2 regions of the Pseudomonas sp. GW456-L12 genome follow, and region 2 is predicted to be linked to the other one. Evidence: riboswitches for the same ligand, from Rfam matches in the RefSeq annotation. Region 2 holds a riboswitch; the other holds the start of a gene.
What was found. Region 2 has a riboswitch for cobalamin ahead of cobW (cobalamin biosynthesis protein CobW). Riboswitches for the same ligand answer to the same signal wherever they lie in the genome.
Positions count from the first base shown of each region.

Region 1: another riboswitch for cobalamin. It lies ahead of cobO (cob(I)yrinic acid a,c-diamide adenosyltransferase); the one in region 2 lies ahead of cobW (cobalamin biosynthesis protein CobW).

Region 1 is NZ_JBWKZA010000002.1:302,513-309,527, reverse strand. It holds gene AC07Y9_RS03890 (C40 family peptidase) at 1-502, shown strand, start outside; gene AC07Y9_RS03885 (class I SAM-dependent methyltransferase) at 527-1,189, shown strand; gene AC07Y9_RS03880 (PQQ-dependent sugar dehydrogenase) at 1,192-2,511, opposite strand; gene AC07Y9_RS03875 (hypothetical protein) at 2,584-3,165, opposite strand; cobalamin riboswitch at 3,329-3,564, shown strand; gene cobO (cob(I)yrinic acid a,c-diamide adenosyltransferase) at 3,645-4,256, shown strand; gene AC07Y9_RS03865 (cobyrinic acid a,c-diamide synthase CobB) at 4,253-5,578, shown strand; gene bluB (5,6-dimethylbenzimidazole synthase) at 5,575-6,225, shown strand; gene cbiB (adenosylcobinamide-phosphate synthase CbiB) at 6,222-7,015, shown strand, end outside.
Region 2 is NZ_JBWKZA010000003.1:141,849-148,863, reverse strand. It holds gene AC07Y9_RS05345 (fatty acid cis/trans isomerase) at 1-795, shown strand, start outside; gene nfuA (Fe-S biogenesis protein NfuA) at 998-1,582, shown strand; gene cobM (precorrin-4 C(11)-methyltransferase) at 1,742-2,488, opposite strand; gene AC07Y9_RS05330 (cobalamin biosynthesis protein) at 2,570-2,983, opposite strand; gene AC07Y9_RS05325 (CbtA family protein) at 2,980-3,687, opposite strand; gene AC07Y9_RS05320 (CbtB domain-containing protein) at 3,699-3,887, opposite strand; cobalamin riboswitch at 3,986-4,207, opposite strand; cobalamin riboswitch at 4,313-4,511, shown strand; gene cobW (cobalamin biosynthesis protein CobW) at 4,608-5,675, shown strand; gene cobN (cobaltochelatase subunit CobN) at 5,679-7,015, shown strand, end outside.

The DNA.
Region 1 (7,015 bases), on a different contig from region 2:
TCTCGCCGCGCTGCTCAGCGCGTGCGCCAGTCGTACCCCGCCACCCGCGCCTGTGGTACGTGCTCCCGTATTCAACACGCCCCAGACCTTCTCGCCGGCTGCCGAAGACGTGCTGTTTCGTGCGTTGGGCCTGGTGGGCACACCTTATCGCTGGGGTGGCAACACACCGGACTCCGGTTTCGATTGCAGTGGCCTGATCGGCTACGTCTATCGCGATGCAGCCGGTATCTCGCTGCCGCGCTCGACCCGCGAAATGATCGGCATGCGGGCACCGAATGTCGGTAAGAATGCCTTGCAGACCGGCGACCTGATATTTTTTGCCACCAATGGCGGTTCCCAGGTCAGCCACGCGGGCATCTATGTCGGCGAAGGCCGCTTCGTGCATGCACCGGCCACCGGTGGCACGGTGAAGCTGGACAGTCTGTCCAAGGCCTATTGGCAAAAAGCCTACCTGAGCGCCAAGCGCGTGCTGCAGCCAGAGCATCTGGCGCACAACCCCTAGTCCTGTCTCTGCGTCGAGGTTGCCATGACCGCTCGTACCCTCAACCTCGACGACGCCCTCTATCACTACCTGCTCGATGTTTCCCTGCGCGAAACGCCGCTGCTGCGCCGTCTGCGTGACGAAACCCAGGCGCTGCCCATGGCGCGCTGGCAGGTAGCGCCCGAGCAGGGGCAGTTCCTGGCGTTGCTGATCAAGCTGATCGGTGCCCGGCGTGTGCTGGAGGTGGGGACCTTCACTGGCTACAGCGCCTTGTCCATGGCCGCGGCCTTGCCGGAGGATGGTCAACTGATCTGCTGTGACATCCCGGGCGACTACAACGCCACCGCGCGCCGCTACTGGCAGGAAGCAGGTGTCGCCGGACGGATCGAGTTACGCCTGGCACCGGCCCTGGAGACCTTGGCCAGGATCGAGCAGGAGGAAGGCGAGGGTGGTTTCGACCTGATCTTCATCGACGCCGACAAGGCCAATTACCCGGTTTATCTGGAAAGTGCCCTGCGCCTGCTACGCGTGGGCGGGTTGGCGGTGTTCGATAACACGCTGTGGAGCGGTCGGGTGCTGGAGGAAAATCCCCAGAGTGAAGACACCCGGGCCATCCAGGCACTCAATCGCGCCTTGAAGGATGACCCGCGTGTCGACCTGTCGCTGCTGCCCCTGGGGGACGGCTTGACCCTGTGCCGCAAGCGCTGAACCTATTGCGCCTTGGCTGCTGACACGCGCCAGACTTTGTTGCCGACATCATCGGCCACCAGCAGATCCCCTTGCTTGTCGATCACTACGCCGACCGGGCGCCCCATGGCTTTCTCGTCAGCGTTGAGGAAACCGGTCAGCACGTCCACCGGTTGGCCTACCGGCTTGCCATTGGCGAAGGGTACGAAGATCACTTTGTAGCCGCTGTGGGGCTTGCGGTTCCACGAGCCATGCTGGCCGATGAACACGCCTTGGGTGAACGGTGCCGGCAGCTTGCTGCCTTCGGCGAAGGTCAGGCCGAGGGAGGCGGTATGCGGACCGACGGCATAATCCGGGGCGATGGCCTTGGCCACCAGGTCCGGGTTCTGCGGAGTGACTCGTACGTCCACATGCTGGCCGTAATAGCTGAATGGCCAGCCATAGAAGGCGCCGTCCTTGACCGAGGTGATGTAGTCCGGCACCAGGTCGCTGCCGATCTCGTCGCGCTCGTTGACCGCGGTCCACAGCTGGCCGCTTTGCGGCTCCCAGGCCATGCCGTTGGGGTTGCGCAGGCCTGAGGCGAAAATCCGTTGCTTGCCGCTGGCGCGGTCGACTTCCCAGATGGCGGCACGGCCTTCTTCTTGGTCCATGCCGTTTTCGCCGACGTTGCTGTTGGAGCCGACCGTGACGTACAGCTTGCTGCCGTCCTTGCTGGCAATCACGTTTTTGGTCCAGTGGTGGTTCAACTTGCCGCCAGGCAGGTCCACCACCTTGGTCGGCTGGGCGCTGATCCTGGTGTCGCCGTCCTTGTAGGGGAAGCGCAGCAGGCGATCGGTGTCGGCGACGTACAGGTCATTGCCCACCAGGACCATGCCGAACGGCGAGTTGAGGTTTTCCAGGAATGCCGTGCGGGTTTCCGCCACGCCATCGTGATCCTTGTCCCGCAGCAGGGTGATGCGGTTCGGGCTGGGCACGCCGGCCCCGGCGCGGTTCATGATCTTGCTGGCGATCCAGCCACGAATACCCTTGCTGTCATCGGGGGAGGGCGGGGCGTTGGTCTCTGCTACCAGTACGTCGCCGTTGGGCAGCACGTACAACCAGCGCGGATGGTCCAGGCCTTCGGCGAATACGGCGACCTGGGTGCCGGTGGCGGCCACCGGTTTGGCGCCTTGCGGCCAGCCGATCGCGGGCGCGATGTTCACGGTCGGGAACAGGGTCTTGTTCGGTTCGGGGAGTTTCGGCGAGGGGCCGGTGCCGTCGGAGACCTGGAGGGTGGAGGTTTCGCCACAGGCACCAAGGCCTGCGGCGACGGCGATAAGGATTGCGTATCGAAGTTTGAGCATGCTGATTTCCCTATGTATGCACGACGTCGGTGTAGTCATAGAGAAGCACAGGTCGGCGATGGTTCAACCCGTTCAGCGCGCTTCCTTGAACAGCACGGCAACGCCGGGGTGATAGTTGCCGGCTTCATTGCGCAATTTGCGGTACGCGTAGGGGAAGTACCAGGCCACGGCGCAGCAATGTTCCTTTTGCAGGTCGTCGACCATGTCCTGCAGTTCTTCCGGGGTGGCGCTGTGCTGGGTTTTCTGGGGCGTGACGAACAGGCAGCCGAGTTTCAGGTCGCTGGGGTAGCTGGCTTTTTTCGCGTCGCTGGCGACATCCAGCAACGGTTGGGTCAGGTGCAGGCTGTTGACCCGGGGCCAGCGCTGGGTGGTCTGGATGTAGACGCGTTCCTCCTGCGTGGCGATGTACAGGTCGGTGCGGCCGTTGCGGTCGCCGTCCTCGAGCTGTTTTTTGCTCGGTGCGTGTTCCAGGGTGACCATCTCCGCCATCCAGGCTGCCGCCGAGAGCATTCCCAGGTTGGCTTTTTCGTCGAACCAGTACGGGCTTTCGTTATCGCCGCGCACGGCGTTGTAGCGGTCGATGCAATCGAACCAGCGTTCCAGGGCAGGGCGCAGGAATTCCAGTTTCGGATTGCTGATGATCATGCCTTGCATAGGACTTTTCCTATTATTGTTGAGATATTGGAGTTTTTTAACGCGATTATGGCTATTTGATATCACTGCACTGAGTGTGGCACAAGATTGGCGTCATTTTTCCGATATGCAGCATTCGCCGATCTGCGGGGCTTTAATTGACGCTCCACCCCCAACCCTCTAACCTTCGCGACTTGTTTCAGGTGCTCTGTGGCCTTGGGTCGACAGAGTGAAACAGGGAAGCCGGTGAGTACGCGTGCCGAAGGCGCACGCACGACGATTCCGGCGCTGCCCCCGCAACGGTAAGTGAGTCAAGACTGCGCCTGATGCCACTGTGTCGACTGTCGACATGGGAAGGCGCGCAGTTGGGCATCCCAGCCACTCACAAGCCCGGAGACCGGCCTGATCCATCCAACGGCATCACGGTGGGCGATGCCAGGCTTGCGCCGTCTATTCCTATTCCTGCCCCCCGTTATCCAGCCCCAACGGAGAGCTGCCCCATGACTGAATCCCCCGATCGTGACGAACGCCATCTGGCGCGCATGTTGCGCAAAAAAGCCGTGATCGATGAACGCATCGCCAACTCGCCGAACGAGTGCGGTTTGCTGCTGGTGCTGACCGGCAACGGCAAAGGCAAAAGCAGCTCGGCCTTCGGCATGCTCGCGCGGGCCATGGGCCACGGCATGCAATGCGGCGTGGTGCAGTTCATCAAGGGCCGCAACAGCACTGGCGAGGAATTGTTCTTCCGGCGCTTCCCGGAGCAGGTGCGTTTCCATGTCATGGGCGAAGGCTTCACCTGGGAAACCCAGGACCGCCAGCGCGACATCGCCGCGGCCGAAGCGGCCTGGGCGGTTTCCCGCGAACTGCTGAGCGATCCGACGATCGGCCTGGTGCTGCTCGATGAACTGAACATCGCCCTCAAGCACGGCTATTTGGACCTGGATCAGGTGCTCAGCGACCTGCAGGCGCGACCGCCGATGCAGCATGTGGTGGTCACCGGACGTGGCGCCAAGCCAGAGATGATCGAGCTGGCCGACACCGTCACCGAAATGGGCATGGTCAAGCATGCGTTCCAGGCCGGGATCAAAGCGCAAAAAGGCGTCGAACTGTGAGTGATGCCCGTCATTGCCCGGCGGTATTGATTGCCGCGCCGGCTTCCGGTCAGGGCAAGACCACCGTGACCGCCGCGCTCGCCCGCCTGCATCGCAATCAGGGACGCAAGGTGCGCGTGTTCAAGTGCGGCCCGGACTTTCTCGACCCGATGATCCTCGAGCGCGCCAGCGGTGCGCCGGTGTATCAACTTGACATGTGGATGGTCGGCGAGCAGGAAAGCCGCCGCCTGTTGTGGGAGGCCGCCGGCGAGGCGGACCTGATCCTGATCGAAGGCGTGATGGGGTTGTTCGACGGCACGCCGTCCAGCGCCGACCTGGCGCGGCATTTCGGGGTGCCAGTGCTCGCGGTGATCGATGGCACGGCCATGGCCCAGACCTTCGGCGCCCTGGCGCTGGGGCTGGCGCGTTATCAGCCGGACTTGCCGTTCGCCGGCGTGCTGGCCAACCGCGTCGGCACCCTGCGGCATGCGCAGTTGCTCGAAGGCAGCCTGACCGAGGGCCTGCGCTGGTACGGCGCGCTGTCCCGGGAGACCGGCATCGAACTGCCCAGCCGCCATCTGGGGTTGGTGCAGGCCAGCGAACTCAACGATCTGGATCTGCGTCTCGACGCCGCCGCGGCCGCCTTGGCGGACAGCTGCGAAGTGGCCTTGCCGCCCGCGGTGGGGTTCGCCGCTCCCCAGACGGTTGCCGTCGAGCCGCTGTTGGCCGGTGTGCGCATTGCCGTGGCCCGCGACGAAGCCTTTGCCTTTACCTATGGTGCGAGCCTGGATCTGTTGCGGGCCATGGGCGCCGAGCTGGACTTTTTCTCGCCGATTCATGACGCGACACTGCCGGAGGCGGACAGCCTGTACCTGCCAGGCGGTTACCCGGAGTTGCATCACCGGGCGCTGGCGGCGAACGGCTCAATGCTCAGCGCGATCCGCGCGCATCACGCCGCAGGCAAACCCTTGCTCGCCGAGTGCGGCGGCATGTTGTATCTGCTGGATTCCCTGACCGACGTCAACGGCGAGCGTGCCGAACTGCTGGGCCTGTTGCCCGGCGACGCGGTGATGCAAAAGCGCCTGGCGGCCCTGGCCTTGCAGGCGGTGGAGTTGCCGGAAGGCTCGTTGCGCGGGCATACCTACCATCATTCGTTGACCAGCACCGAGCTTGCGCCGATCGCCCGCGGCCTGAGCCCGAATGGCGGGCGCGGCGCGGAAGCGGTTTACCGCGAAGGGCGGATGACCGCCTCTTATGTGCATTTCTATTTTCCGTCCAACCCCGAAGCGGTGGCGGCCCTGCTGGCGCCGGCAGGAGCGAGCATGCTCGCGCGGCGCCCATGAGCGACAACGCCTTTTCCGCGGCCGAGCGCGACGCGGTCTATCGCGCGATCGCCGAGCGTCGTGACATGCGTCACTTCGTCGGTGGCACGGTCGAGCCGCAGGTCTTGCGTCGCCTGCTGGAAGCGGCGCACCAGGCGCCCAGCGTCGGCCTGATGCAGCCCTGGCGGTTCATCCGTATCAGTGACCGGTCGTTGCGCGGGCAAATCCAGCAACTGGTGGAAGAGGAGCGGGTACGCACCGCCGAGGCCTTGGGCGAGCGTTCCGATGAGTTCATGAAGCTCAAGGTCGAAGGCATCAACGACTGCGCCGAGGTCCTGGTGGCAGCGCTGATGGACGACCGTGAGCGGCATATTTTCGGCCGCCGCACCCTGCCGGAAATGGACCTGGCCTCGCTTTCCTGCGCGATTCAGAACCTGTGGCTGGCGGCCCGGGCCGAAGGGCTGGGCATGGGCTGGGTGTCGCTGTTCGAGCCCGCTGCCTTGGCCCAGTTGCTGGGCCTGCCGGCCGGGGCCAAGCCGCTGGCGGTGCTGTGCCTGGGCCCGGTCGGCGAGTTTTACCCGGCGCCGATGCTGGTGCTCGAAGGCTGGGCGCGGGAGCGTCCGCTGAGTGAATTGCTGTATGAAAATTATTGGGGAGTGAGTCAATGAGTGTGGCGTTGCTGAGTGTCGCCGGGGTGGCGCTGGATGCGTTGCTGGGCGAACCCAAGCGCTGGCATCCGCTGGTGGCGTTCGGCCGTTTTGCCGATCGTATCGAGCAACGCTTCAACTCCGGCGGTCGCGGCTGGCGCAGTCATGGCGTCACCGCCTGGGTCATCGCGGTGCTGCCGCTGACCCTGCTGGCGACCCTGTTTTCCTGGCTGCCCTACATCGGCTGGTTGTTCGAGATCCTGGCGCTGTATTGCGCCCTTGGCCTGCGCAGCCTCGGCGAGCATGTCGAGCCGGTGGCCCAGGCCTTGCGCAGCGACGACCTGGACCAGGCGCGGCAGCGGGTCGGCTATCTGGTGAGCCGGCAGACCAGCGAGCTGGATGCCACCGAAGTCGCCCGCGCAGCTACCGAGTCGGTGCTGGAAAACGGCAGCGACGCGGTGTTCGCCGCCTTGTTCTGGTTTGCCGTGGCCGGCGCGCCGGGCGTGGTGCTCTATCGCCTGAGCAACACCCTGGATGCGATGTGGGGCTATCGTAATGAACGTTTCGAGCGTTTCGGCTGGGCGGCGGCGAAGATCGACGACCTGCTCAACTACATTCCAGCCCGCCTGGTAGCCCTGACTTACGCGTTACTGGGCAAGACCCGCCTGGCGCTGAAATGCTGGCGCCGCCAGGGGCCGACCTGGGACAGCCCGAATGCCGGGCCGGTGATGGCGGCCGGGGCCGGTGCCCTGGGCGTCGAGCTGGGCGGCGCGGCGATCTATCACGGCGAACTGCACCAGCGCCCGCAATT
Region 2 (7,015 bases):
GGCAATGTCTCGCACCAGGCGCAGACCCGGCTGTACTTCGACCTGATCCGCAACGGCGCCGAGCAGAATTTCCTGCGCCTGATGCCCGCCGGCACCCGCGAGGACTTCCTCGACGATTGGTACCAGAACAGCGGCAAGTTCAAGATGTGGCTGGACTACGAGTCCATCGACGACGACAAGGCCAGCGCCCTGGTGCTGGACGAAAAGGACCCGAAACGCGACTTCGCCAACCAGTTGCTGAACCGCTACGGCGACCTCAATGCGCGGCCCGATCCGATCAACCGTTGTGACGGCGCCTACTGCTCGCGGCCGAATATCGACCCGGCGCTGCAGAACGCCGAACAGGCCCTCAGCGGCCTGGTTTCGCGGCCGGCGGCCGGCATGCGGGTCATCGACCTGTTGCCGGAGGCCACCATGCTGCGCATCCAGGCGCCGAGCGGCAAGCGGGTGTTCTACAGCATGCTGCGCAACCGCGCCCACAGTAACGTAGCGTTCCTGCTGGGCGAGTCGCTGCGCTACCAGCCGGGCCTGGACACCCTGACCATCTATCCGGGCGTGCTCAGCAGCTACCCGAACTTCATGTTCAACATTCCCGCCGGGCAGGTGCCGGAGTTTGTGGCCGAGATGGAAAACGCCAAGGACGCCCACCGTTTCGAGAAAATCGTCGAGCGCTGGGGGATCCGTCGCAGCCATCCGCAGTTCTGGCAGTACTTCCATGACCAGACCCAGTACATCCTCGAGACCGATCCGAAAGAGGCGGGCGTACTGGACATGAACCGCTACGAGAACCTCTGAAGACACCAGGCCCTTGAAATTCCGGGCCGCAGCCCTCAGGTTGCGGCCCGACCCATCCCGGAAAAACCTTGTAAAAAACCCAGGCGTTGCGTCGACCACGCAGCGCGGGCCTATCGACCAAGGTCTATCCTGACAAAAATACTAGGACTTTGTCCGGCACGCCGATTGGCGTAAACTGCGCCCACGCCTGCGAGGAATTTCCATGACCGCTATTACCATTACCGACGCCGCCCACGATTATCTGGCTGATCTGCTCTCCAAGCAGAACACCCCGGGCATTGGCATCCGCATCTTTATCACCCAGCCAGGGACTCAGTACGCCGAGACCTGCATTGCCTATTGCAAGCCGGGTGAAGAAAAACCCGAAGACAAAGCCCTGGGGCTGAAGAGCTTCACCGCCTACATCGACGCCTTCAGCGAAGGTTTCCTCGATGACGCGGTGGTCGACTACGCCACGGACCGCATGGGCGGCCAGCTGACCATCAAGGCACCCAACGCCAAGGTGCCGATGGTCAACGCCGACAGCCCGGTCAACGAGCGCATCAACTACTACCTGCAAACCGAGATCAACCCGGGGCTGGCCAGCCACGGCGGCCAGGTCAGCCTGATCGATGTGGTCGAGGACGGCATTGCCGTGCTGCAGTTCGGCGGTGGTTGCCAAGGCTGTGGCCAGGCCGACGTGACCCTGAAGGAAGGCATCGAGCGCACCCTGCTCGAGCGCATTCCCGAGCTCAAGGGGGTACGTGACGTCACCGACCACACGCAGAAAGAAAACGCCTACTACTAAGTAAGGCGTTCGCTGCGAACATAAAAAACGGCGCCCCGTGAGCGCCGTTTTTTTATGCCCATTATTCCAGGTGTCTTGCGGTGCCTGGATCGCGAGCAAGCTCGCTCCTACAGGGGGGACACGATCAACTGTAGGAGCGAGCTTGCTCGCGATACACCCTCAAGGCCGATACAGGTGCGCATGCCCTGCGCGATACAACGACGACTCACTGAAACTGTCCGTGGCCAGCACCCGGCCCACCAGGATCAGCGCCGTGCGCCGAAAACCCTTGGCCTGGACCTTTTCGGTGATGTCCTCCAGGGTGCCCAGCACCCAGTCCTGGTCCGGCCAGGTCGCCCGGTGCACCACGGCAATCGGGCAGTCGGCGCCGTAGTGGGGCAGCAGCTCGGCGACAATCTTGTGCAGGTGGTTGACCCCCAGGTGAATCGCCATGGTGGTGCCGTGGGCGGCGAGGCTGGCGAATGCCTCGCCGGCGGGCATCGAGGTCTTGTCGGCATAACGGGTCAGGATCACGCTCTGGGCGACGTCCGGCAGAGTCAGTTCGGCCCCCAGCAAGGCCGCGCAGGCCGCGGTGGCCGTCACGCCGGGGATGATCTCGAAGGGGATGCCCAGCTCGCGCAGGCTGCGAATCTGCTCGCCGATGGCGCCGTACAGGCTCGGGTCGCCGGAATGTACCCGGGCCACGTCCTGGCCTTTGGCATGGGCGTCCTTGATCAGCTCGATGATCTGCTCCAGGTGCAGCTCGGCGCTGTTGACCAGCTGTTCGGCGCTATGCCCCTGGAGCACCGCTTCGGGCACCAGGGAGCCGGCGTAGATGATGACCGGGCAGCTGTGGATCAGCCGCTGGCCCTTGACGGTGATCAGTTCCGGGTCGCCGGGACCTGCGCCGATAAAAAAGACGGTCATGGCGTTCTCCTGTGAAAAAAGGGGCGAGGCAACCTCACAGATGAAGATTGCTCATGATCAGCGGCGGGGATTATCGAAGATTTACCCGGAGCAGGCCAAGGCGAGGGTCGCCTGGGCGTATTTCTGCCGCGGGACCAGCAGCCTTGCCGGGCTTCGGGCCAAGCGTTCGGCCAGGGCCAGGGCGGCACTTTCAGCGACGCCGTAGCAGCCGGTGCGTTCGTAGGCGATCTGCGAACGATGGCTGAGTTGCAGCACATAAGGCGTCAGCTGGGTACTGCTGAAACAGGTCAGGGGCAAGTCCAGTTGCGCGGCCAGGGCCAGCAGCCCGGGTTCCTCGCGTTTCAGGTCGATGCTGGCCAGGGCCTTGATCTGCCCGGGGTCGATGCGGTGGGTGCTCAGGGTCTGGTCGAGCAGGGCGCGCAAGGTCTCCACCGGGCAGCCCCGCTGGCAGCCCAGGCCGACCACCAGGGTCGGCGCTGTGCTGGCCTGCGTCATGCCGAGTACTGATCGTCGCTCTTGCGGCGGAACAGCCAGGCGCTGATCAGGCCCAGGGCCAGCCAGAACGCGGCGTTGGTCAGCTGCGAAGCGATCTTGAACTGCGCCTCCAACTCCTCCGGGGCGAGCATCGAATGCACTTGCGGCTGTGGCGCGCCGATGAGGTGCGGCACGGCGAGGATGGCCACGCCCAGCGCTTTCAGCAGCCAGTTCCGGGCGAAGACGATCAGGGCAATGCCGGCCGCGGTGGAAGCGGCGGTACTGACCCACCAGACCTGCCGTTGCGCCAGGTCCGCGGCGGCGGTGCCCGGCAGTTCGGGCGGCAGGCCGAGGGTCGGCGCCAGGCAGAAAGTCGCATAACCGGCCAGGCCCCAGAGCAAGCCCTGGGAAGTACGGTTCGGCGCGCGCAGGGTGTAGAGGCCGGCGAGCATCAGGGCGAAACCCACGGCGACTACCAGGTTGCCGCCGGTGGTGGACAGCACGCGCTGCCAGCCGTCTTCCGGTTCCCAGGCTTCGGCGTCGTGGCTGTGGGCGGCGGTGCCGGCGGCATGCTCATGCGCTTCTTCATGCTGGGCGGCCGGGGCCTTCTCGTAGGTTTCCGCCTCCAGGATCAGCGGTGCGACCCAGAAGCTTTGCAGCAGGGTCAGCAACAGGGCCGCCAGCAACCCGGTGAACCCCGCGGTTTGCGCGATACGCTTGATCATGTCGGCAGGTCTCAGTGGCAAGGGAAGGCGGCGCTGTGACGGGTATCGTGGGCGGCGTTGTGCACCGCTTCGATATGGGAGAAGCCGGCGAAATACACAAGGCACGCACCGAGGATCGAGGCGCCGATGGCGACGACCAGGCGTTGGCTCAGGGTGGCGGTACTGCTGCTGGAGTGGCTGGTGCTGCTGATGATCGACATGGCGCTTCCCTCTGGTGTGTCAGCGGGTGAATCGAGCGCAGCAAAACCCCGCGAGACGGGCTCGCGGGGAATTAACAGCGCCCGCCCACCGCGGGTTTGTTATGACTGTGCAGCGGGCCGGTCTCCGGGCTCGCGAGGGGCGGGGCTTGCGCCACGCCTGCAAGAATCGCCTTCCCATGCCGGACTGCTGGCACAGTGGATCTGATTCTTCGCTCGCTTACCGTTGCGGGGGCAGCACCGGACTGATCAAGGCTTTTGGCCTGTGACGCACCGGTTTCCCGTTTCACCCTGTGAAGGGCACCCGTAACAAGGTGTGTAGGAGAGCATGGGCGAGGGAGGGGCGTCAATTGGCAAGGGTTCTCGTTTTCGATCGCAATTGGCCTGTCCTCGCGCTGCATGAACATTGACCGCCCCCCAAGCTCTGCGTAGCCTTGCGCTCTCGAGGTTCTTCGGCGTCTGTCGAAGCTAAGAAGGGAACGCGGTCCAAGCCGCGGCTGCCCCCGCAACTGTAAACGGTGATGAACGATGCAAGGCCACTGCCAGGCGGCGGGAAGGCGCATCGTTGGCCAGTCGAACGACCGGCACGCCGTCAGCCAGGAGACCTGCCTCGGACCTGATTCTCACTACAACCGGGCGGGGTGATCCGGTGGCGAACCTTTCCGTGCACCTGCCTGCGCGGTTCTCGTCCCGTATGCCCGCCACCTTGCCAAAGGGCATCCGATGAAAACACTGGCCAAACTTCCCGTCACTATCGTTACCGGCTTCCTCGGCTCGGGCAAAACCACCTTGCTGCGGCACATGCTGGACAATGCCCAGGGCCGACGCATCGCGGTGATCGTCAACGAGTTCGGCGAGCTGGGCATCGACGGCGAGATCCTCAAGCAGTGTTCCATCGGTTGCACCGAGGAAGAAGCCAGCGGTCGCGTCTTTGAGCTGGCCAACGGCTGCCTGTGCTGCACCGTGCAGGAAGAGTTTTTCCCGGTGATGCGCGAGCTGGTGGCCCGTCGCGGCGACCTCGACCATATCCTCATCGAAACCTCCGGCCTGGCCCTGCCAAAACCTTTGGTACAGGCGTTCCAGTGGCCGGAAATCCGCAGCGCCTGCACCGTCGACGCGGTGATCACTGTGGTCGACAGCCCGGCCGTGGCCGCCGGCACCTTCGCCGCCTTCCCGGACCAGGTCGACGCCCAGCGCAAGCTCGACCCCAACCTCGACCATGAATCGCCGCTGCACGAGCTGTTCGCCGACCAGCTGTCCAGCGCCGACCTGGTGATCCTCAACAAGGCCGACCTGATCAGCCCGGCAGACCTGGCCAAGGTGCGCCTGGAAGTGGCCGAGGAGCTGCCGCCGGCGGTGAAAGTCATCGAAGCCAGCAGCGGTCGCCTGCCGCTGGACGTGCTGCTGGGCCTGGGCAACGGCTCGGAAGAACATATCGACGGCCGCCACAGCCATCATGACCATCACCACGATGGCGACGATCATGATGATCATGACCACGACGCCTTCGATTCCATCTCCATCGAGCTGCCCCAGGCCGACGAAAGCCTGCTGCTGGACGCCCTGACCCAACTGGTGGTGCAGCACGGCATCCTGCGGGTCAAGGGCTTCGCGGCGATCCCCAACAAGCCGATGCGCCTGTTGATCCAGGGCGTGGGCACGCGTTTCGACAAGCACTTCGACCGCCAGTGGGGTGCCGATGAAGCGCGCACCACGCGCCTGGTGCTGATCGGCCAGGAACTGGACGCGACCCTGCTCGAAGCGCAATTGCGCGCCGCGCTTAGCGTGTAAGTCATGCACCTGCTCAGGACCCAGCCCGGCGGTTTCGTGTCGGATGACAACATTGCCGACCTTGGACAAACCCCCGCCGAGCTGGTGATCCTGTGCAGCGGCGACTCCAGCCTGGCGCTGCTGGCCGAGGCGGCGCAGCAACTGCCAGAGGATTACCCGAGCTTTCGCCTGGCCAACCCGATGCAGGTGCAGAACCATGCCTCGGTCGACCTGTATGTCGACCAGGTGTTGCGCCACGCCAAGGTGATCCTGATTTCCCTGCACGGCGGCATCGCCTATTGGCGTTATGGCATCGAGCAACTGGTGCAGCTGGCGCAGCGCGGCGTGCAGCTGATCCTGGTGCCGGGCGACGATCGTCCGGACCCGGAGCTGAGCGACCTGAGCACGGTGCCCGCCGCCGACCGCGAGCGCCTCTGGCACTTCCTGCGCCAGGGCGGCATGGGCAATGCGCTGAACCTGTACCGCTGCCTGGCCAGTGGCTGGCTGGGGCGCGATTACCCCTGGTCTGAGCCGCAGACTCTGCCGCGCACGGCGATCTACCACCCGCACAAAAGCAGCGCCGCCCTCCGCGACTGGCAAGCCGACTGGCGGGCCGGCCAGCCGGTGGCGGCGCTGCTGTTCTACCGCTCGCATTTGCAGGCGGCCAACACCGCCTTTATCGATGAGTTCTGCCGGCGCTTGTTGGCGGCGGGCCTGAACCCGCTGCCGATGGCCCTGGCCAGCCTGAAAGAGCCCGGTTGCCTGGCGGTGGTCGAGGACCTGCTGGATGAAGTCGAGGCCGGGGTGACCCTCAACACCACCGGCTTTGCCCAGTCCAGCCCGGAGGCGCCGCACCTGCGGCCGTTCCGCCGCGATATTCCGGTGATCCAGGCCATCTGCGCCCAGGACAACGAACCCGGCTGGCGCGCCAGCGAGCAGGGCCTGGGCCCGCGGGACCTGGCGATGCACATCGCCTTGCCGGAACTGGACGGGCGCATCATCAGCCGGCCCATCAGCTTCAAGGACCTGGCCTGGCGCAGCGAGCGCAGCCAGTCGGACGTGGTCTGCTACCGCCCGGCCCCCGAGCGCATGGATTTTGTCGCCGAACTGGCCCGGCGCTGGGTCGATCTGGCCCGGCTGCCCAATGCTGAAAAACGTATCGCCCTGATCCTCGCCAACTACCCGACCCGCGACGGCCGCATCGGTAATGGCGTGGGCCTGGATACGCCGGCGGCGGCGCTGAACATCCTGCGCGCCCTGCAAGCCGAGGGTTACCCGTTGCCGGCCGAGTTGCCGGACAGCGGGACGGCGCTGATCCAGCAACTGCTCGGCGGCGTCAGCAACGACCTGGACAGCCTCGA